3 regions of the Streptomyces tendae genome follow, and region 1 is predicted to be linked to each of the others. Evidence: predicted binding sites of a transcription regulator. Region 1 holds the regulator's gene; each other region holds the start of a gene.
What was found. The regulator HrcA, encoded in region 1, represses chaperone genes, less so after heat shock. The targets are predictions, from matches to a motif close to TTNGCACTCNGNNNNNCNGAGTGCNAA.

Region 2: groES (co-chaperone GroES) is a predicted target of HrcA. The motif match lies at 835-861, and genes of this name have one in related genera.
Region 3: groL (chaperonin GroEL) is a predicted target of HrcA. The motif match lies at 1,403-1,429, and genes of this name have one in related genera.

The regions. Positions count from the first base shown of each region.
Region 1 is NZ_CP043959.1:5,681,432-5,683,699, forward strand. It holds gene dnaJ (molecular chaperone DnaJ) at 1-702, opposite strand, end outside; gene hrcA (heat-inducible transcriptional repressor HrcA) at 703-1,719, opposite strand; gene F3L20_RS26160 (MBL fold metallo-hydrolase) at 1,882-2,268, shown strand, end outside.
Region 2 is NZ_CP043959.1:739,928-742,195, forward strand. It holds gene F3L20_RS03630 (polysaccharide deacetylase family protein) at 1-707, shown strand, start outside; gene groES (co-chaperone GroES) at 1,007-1,315, shown strand; gene groL (chaperonin GroEL) at 1,466-2,268, shown strand, end outside.
Region 3 is NZ_CP043959.1:6,560,178-6,562,445, forward strand. It holds gene groL (chaperonin GroEL) at 1-1,274, opposite strand, end outside; gene F3L20_RS30010 (cold-shock protein) at 1,718-1,921, opposite strand.

The DNA of each region.
Region 1 (2,268 bases):
CTCGCCGGCCAGCTGGATCCGGGTGCCGTTGTCGACACCGGCCGGGATCTTGACCGTGAGCGTGCGGCGGGAGCGGATCCGGCCGTCGCCCGCGCACTCCGGGCAGGGCGTGGGCACGACGGTGCCGAAGCCCTGGCACTGCGGGCACGGGCGGGACGTCATGACCTGGCCCAGGAAGGACCGGGTCACCTGCGAGACCTCACCGCGGCCGCGGCACATGTCACACGTCTGCGCGCTGGTGCCGGGCGCGGCACCCTCACCGCTGCAGGTGGTGCAGACGACCGCCGTGTCGACCTGGATGTCCTTGGTCGTGCCGAACGCGGCCTCGTCCAGCTCCACCTCGATGCGGATCATGGCGTCCTGGCCCCGGCGGGTGCGCGAGCGCGGCCCGCGCTGCGACGCCGTGCCGAAGAACGCGTCCATGATGTCGGAGAAGTTGCCGAAGCCGCCGGCCCCGAAGCCGCCCGCGCCGCCGGCGCCGGACTGGGACAACGGGTCGCCGCCGAGGTCGTAGACCTGCTTCTTCTGCGGGTCCGACAGCACCTCGTAGGCGGCGTTGATCTCCTTGAACCGCTCCTGGGTCTTCGGATCCGGATTGACGTCCGGATGCAGCTCGCGGGCGAGCCGCCGGAAGGCCTTCTTGATCTCTTCCTGCGACGCGTCGCGGCGTACGCCGAGTACGGCGTAGTAGTCCGTGGCCACCTATGACTCCGCCAGGATCTGTCCGACGTACCGTGCCACTGCGCGTACCGCTCCCATCGTTCCGGGGTAGTCCATGCGGGTCGGTCCGACCACGCCGAGCTTGGCGACAGCCTCGCCGCCCGAACCGTAGCCGACCGACACGACGGACGTGGAGTTGAGTCCTTCGTGGGCGTTCTCGTGACCGATCCGTACGGTCACACCCGGATCCTGCGCCTCGCCGAGCAGCTTGAGGAGCACGACCTGCTCCTCCAGCGCCTCAAGGACGGGCCGGATCGTGAGGGGGAAGTCGTGTCCGAAGCGGGTGAGGTTGGCGGTACCGCCGATCATCAGCCGCTCCTCGTTCTCCTCGACGAGCGTCTCCAGGAGAGTGGAGAGCACCGTGGAGACCGTACCGCGGTCGTCGGCCTCGAATGCCTCCGGGAGGTCCTCCACCAGACTCGGCACATCGGTGAACCGGCGGCCCGCGACCCGGCTGTTGAGCCGTGCCCGCAGGTCGGCCAGGGACGCCTCGCCGAACGGCGCCGGGCAGTCGACCATGCGCTGCTCGACCCGGCCGGTGTCGGTGATGAGCACCAGCATCAGCCGCGCCGGGGCGAGGGACAGCAGCTCCACGTGCCGCACCGTCGAGCGGGTCAGCGAGGGGTACTGCACCACGGCGACCTGGCGGGTGAGCTGCGCCAGCAGCCGCACCGTCCGGGCCACGACGTCGTCGAGGTCGACGGCGCCCTCGAGGAAGTTCTGGATGGCCCGCCGCTCGGGTGGGCTCATCGGCTTGACGCCGGCCAGCTTGTCGACGAACAGCCGGTAGCCCTTGTCGGTGGGGATGCGCCCGGCACTGGTGTGCGGCTGGGCGATGAAGCCCTCGTCCTCCAGGGCCGCCATGTCGTTGCGCACGGTGGCCGGGGAGACGCCGAGGTTGTGCCGTTCGGTGAGCGCCTTGGAGCCGACGGGCTCCTCGGTGCCCACGTAGTCCTGGACGATCGCGCGCAACACCTGGAGCCTGCGTTCACTGAGCATCGCGCACACCTCCAGCTGGCTTCCGCCGGTAACGGCTCTGGCACTCTTCGCACGCGAGTGCCAGACTTCCCCGGCCCAGTGTACGGCCGGGAGGTACGCCCCCGGCAAGGCCGGTCCGTGCCCGCGTGCCCGGCGTCGTCGTCCCCCGCTAGCGTCCCGGTCATGACCGTGACTTGGGAAGAGTCGGGATGGGAACAACTGGCGCCGGGGGTCGGGCGGTGCCGGCTGCCGGTGTGGGACTGCACGGCGGGGCTCGTGGTGGGCGCCGACGGCGTCCTGGCCGTCGACGCGGGCTCCGCTCCGGCCGAAGGCGCGCGGTTGCGGACCGCGGCGCGGGAGCTGACCGGTCGCCGTGTGACGCATCTCGCGCTCACCCATCCCCACTTCGACCATGTCCTCGGGGCGCCGGCGTTCGCGGACGCCGAGGTGTACGGCGCGGTCGGACTGGACGCGGCGCTCGCCGGGCGGGGGCGCGAGGAGCTGCGCGCGGACGCGGTGCGCTGGGGACTGGACCCGCGGGTGGCGGACGAGGCGGTGGACGCGCTGACG
Region 2 (2,268 bases), 4.9 Mb from region 1:
CCTCCCGGGCCGCACCGACGGCCGCCGCCACCGCCCCGCTCCCGCCGGTCGTCGACCACGTCACGACCGACGACGGCACCGTCTTCCTCACCTACGACGACGGTGCCGAACGCGACCCCCGCTTCATCGACCTGGTGCGCGAGCGCCGGCTGCCCGTCAGCATGTTCCTCACCGACAGCGTGATGGGCCCCGGATACGGCCACTTCGCCCGCCTGCGCGCGGTCGGCGCGAACCTGCAGAACCACACCCTGGACCACCCCGCCCTGCCCGGCCTGCCCTACGCCGGGCAGCGCGCCCAGATCTGCGGCCAGCAGCGCAAGCTGGCGTCCCGCTTCGGCATCCGCCCCCGCCTCTTCCGCCCGCCGTACGGCACGTACGACACCACCACGCTGCGCGCCGCCGCCGACTGCGGCATCGCGGCGGTGGTGCTGTGGCGCGTGACCCTAGAACCGGACGGCCACCTCACGTACGCCCACGGCCCGCACCGGCTGCTCCCCGGCGACATCGTCTCCGTACCGTCGGGCGAGGCCCCGCCCCTGTCGCTCGCGGACCGCACGACACGGCTCCTGGCGGAACTGGACGAGCGGGACTTGAAGGTGGGCAGACTCGAGGACCACGTGGGCCGGCATCCAGGCCCGGCCACTTCCGGCCCGGCCGGGGCCACTCCCAGCCCGTCCGGCGCCACATCCAGCCCGTCCGGCGCTTGAGGACGAGGCCCGAAGGGCCGGCAGGGGGGTCCGGGGGCGCAGCCCCCGAGGGCGGCCACACCGACACCGGCACCACACCACCCCGCGCCGGAAAACGCCCCCCACCCCCCGACGCGCCGCACGGCAATTGGCACTCCGCTTGACCGAGTGCTAATCGCGGTCATAGTCTCAGGTCTGGCACTCCCCCCTGGAGAGTGCCAACACGCGACGGGCAGGTCCGGCACCCGCGACGACGGATCGACCTGGTCGCCACCTCAGACAGTTAACCCCGTGAGATCTCCGAAGGGGGAGGTCGGATCGTGACGACCGCCAGCTCCAAGGTTGCCATCAAGCCGCTCGAGGACCGCATCGTGGTCCAGCCGCTCGACGCCGAGCAGACCACGGCTTCGGGCCTGGTCATTCCGGACACTGCCAAGGAGAAGCCCCAGGAGGGCGTCGTCCTGGCCATCGGTCCGGGCCGCATCGAGGACGGCAAGCGCGTCGAGCTCGACGTGAAGGTCGGCGACGTCGTTCTGTACAGCAAGTACGGCGGCACCGAGGTCAAGTACAACGGCGAGGAGTACCTCGTCCTCTCGGCCCGCGACGTCCTCGCGATCGTCGAGAAGTAGGAGGACCCCGGGGCCTGCCCCGGAGACCTCGATCTCGTAGCAAGTACTTCTGCTCGAACACTGCGCCCCTGGCCCCAGCATCCGACAAGGAGCCGGGCGGCCCAGGGGCGCAGTGATTTCATCTAGATTTCCGAGAGGGCTCCCGCTGCCATGGCGAAGATCCTGAAGTTCGACGAGGACGCCCGTCGCGCCCTCGAGCGCGGCGTCAACAAGCTTGCCGACACGGTGAAGGTGACGATCGGCCCCAAGGGCCGCAACGTCGTCATCGACAAGAAGTTCGGCGCCCCCACCATCACCAACGACGGTGTCACGATCGCCCGCGAGGTGGAGATCGAGGACCCGTACGAGAACCTCGGCGCGCAGCTGGTGAAGGAGGTGGCGACCAAGACCAACGACATCGCGGGTGACGGCACCACCACCGCCACCGTGCTGGCCCAGGCGCTGGTCCGCGAGGGCCTGAAGAACGTCGCCGCCGGTGCTTCCCCGGCCGCCCTGAAGAAGGGCATCGACGCCGCCGTCGCCGCCGTGTCCGAGGACCTCCTCGCGACCGCGCGCCCGATCGACGAGAAGTCCGACATCGCCGCGGTCGCCGCGCTGTCCGCCCAGGACCAGCAGGTCGGCGAGCTCATCGCCGAGGCGATGGACAAGGTCGGCAAGGACGGTGTCATCACCGTCGAGGAGTCCAACACCTTCGGGCTGGAGCTGGACTTCACCGAGGGCATGGCCTTCGACAAGGGTTACCTGTCGCCGTACTTCGTGACGGACCAGGAGCGCATGGAGGCCGTCCTCGACGAGCCGCAGATCCTGATCACGCAGGGCAAGATCTCCGCCATCGCGGACCTGCTGCCGCTGCTGGAGAAGGTCATCCAGGCCAACGCCTCCAAGCCGCTGCTGATCATCGCCGAGGACGTCGAGGGCGAGGCCCTGTCCACCCTCGTCGTCAACAAGATCCG
Region 3 (2,268 bases), 880 kb from region 1:
TCGAACACCTGGGAGGCCTGCAGCAGGGCCACGCCACCACCGGCGACGATGCCCTCCTCGACGGCCGCCTTGGCGTTGCGCACGGCGTCCTCGATGCGGTGCTTGCGCTCCTTGAGCTCCACCTCGGTGGCGGCACCGGCCTTGATGACCGCGACACCGCCGGCGAGCTTCGCCAGGCGCTCCTGCAGCTTCTCGCGGTCGTAGTCCGAGTCGCTGTTCTCGATCTCGGCGCGGATCTGGTTCACGCGGCCCTGGACCTGGTCGGCGGAGCCGGCACCGTCGACGATGGTGGTCTCGTCCTTGGTGATGACCACCTTGCGGGCCTTGCCCAGCAGGTCGATGGTGGCGTTCTCCAGCTTGAGGCCGACCTCCTCGGAGATGACCTCGCCGCCGGTGAGGATGCCGATGTCCTGCAGCATCGCCTTGCGGCGGTCGCCGAAGCCCGGGGCCTTGACGGCGACGGACTTGAAGGTGCCGCGGATCTTGTTGACCACCAGGGTCGACAGGGCCTCGCCCTCGACGTCCTCGGCGATGATCAGCAGCGGCTTGCCCGACTGCATGACCTTCTCCAGGAGCGGGAGCAGGTCCTTTACGCTGGAGATCTTGGAGTTGGCGATCAGGATGTACGGGTCGTCGAGGACGGCCTCCATACGCTCCATGTCGGTGGCGAAGTACGCCGAGATGTAGCCCTTGTCGAAGCGCATACCCTCGGTGAGCTCCAGCTCCAGACCGAAGGTCTGGGACTCCTCGACGGTGATGACGCCTTCCTTGCCGACCTTGTCCATGGCCTCGGCGATGAGCTCACCGATCTGGACGTCAGCGGCGGAGATGGAGGCCGTGGAAGCGATCTGCTCCTTGGTCTCGACATCCTTCGCCTGCTCCAGCAGGGCGGCGGAGACGGCCTCGACGGCCTTCTCGATACCGCGCTTCAGGGCCATCGGGTTGGCGCCGGCGGCGACGTTGCGCAGGCCCTCCTTGACCAGGGCCTGGGCGAGAACGGTCGCGGTGGTCGTACCGTCACCTGCGACGTCGTCCGTCTTCTTGGCGACTTCCTTGACCAGCTCGGCGCCGATCTTCTCGTACGGGTCCTCGAGCTCGATCTCCTTGGCGATGGAGACACCATCGTTGGTGATCGTGGGGGCGCCCCACTTCTTCTCGAGGACGACGTTGCGGCCCTTGGGGCCGAGCGTCACCTTCACGGCGTCCGCGAGCTGGTTCATGCCGCGCTCGAGGCCGCGCCGCGCCTCCTCGTCGAACGCGATGATCTTGGCCATGTGAAGTGGTCCCTCCAGGACTGGGGGTGATTCCTTCGGACCGCGCCCGCGCCCGCGACGGACGGCTCGCCGGCCGTGTGGTTCCTTGCCCCACGTGACCTGGCGGGCCTCACCGACCCGGTCCTTCGTTGTCACTCTCACCTTCAGAGTGCTAACGCCAATGATTAGCACTCGACCCCTGAGAGTGCAAGGCACGCTCGCGATGCGGCGTCGTGGCGGGCGGACTCTTCGGGGCGGTTCGGCCCAGGCGTACCAAGGACTCGGGGCCGCTCTCAGCCGCGCGCGAACACGGCGCGCACGGCGCACTCGCCTGTCGCGCCCCTAGCGGGCTTCGAGCGCCGCCACGGGCGCGGCCCCGGGGTTGCGGGCACGACGAAGGGCCCGCACCCCGAGAGGTGCGGGCCCTTCACCGGCAGAAGATGTGCGTGCGGCTGGTAGCGCGTTCAGGCGGTGACGCGAACCATGTCGGCCTGCGGGCCCTTCTGACCCTGCGAGATCTCGAACTCGACCCGCTGGCCCTCTTCAAGGGTGCGGTAGCCGTCCATCTGGATGGCGCTGTAGTGGACGAAAACATCCGCACCACCGTCGACCGCGATGAAGCCGTACCCCTTCTCCGCGTTGAACCACTTGACGGTGCCCTGAGCCATGCCTAACTCCCCTATTACTGGCCCTTGCACAGATCCACACTTCGCGGACCCGGGTCAGACCTCACCCCCCAACGGTTGGGGGCGTGCGCCGGAACGCGTCGACCGCGGCTGAATGTATCTGTCCAACTGCCGTCTGCAACAGGTCAATCGGACGAGAAATCTGGACGCCACCGGTCCGGAATGTGGCAAGAATTCGCCAGAATTCAGGGCAAGTCGGGCCGGGCGAAGGAGGCAAATGCCGCGAAAGGAGCCCGCACTTTGGCTACATCCAGTCGGGTCGGCGGCAGGAATTCAGGGTTCTCGATCAATGGATCGGGAGCGCGTTCCCCAACTCTACCGCGCTCAAT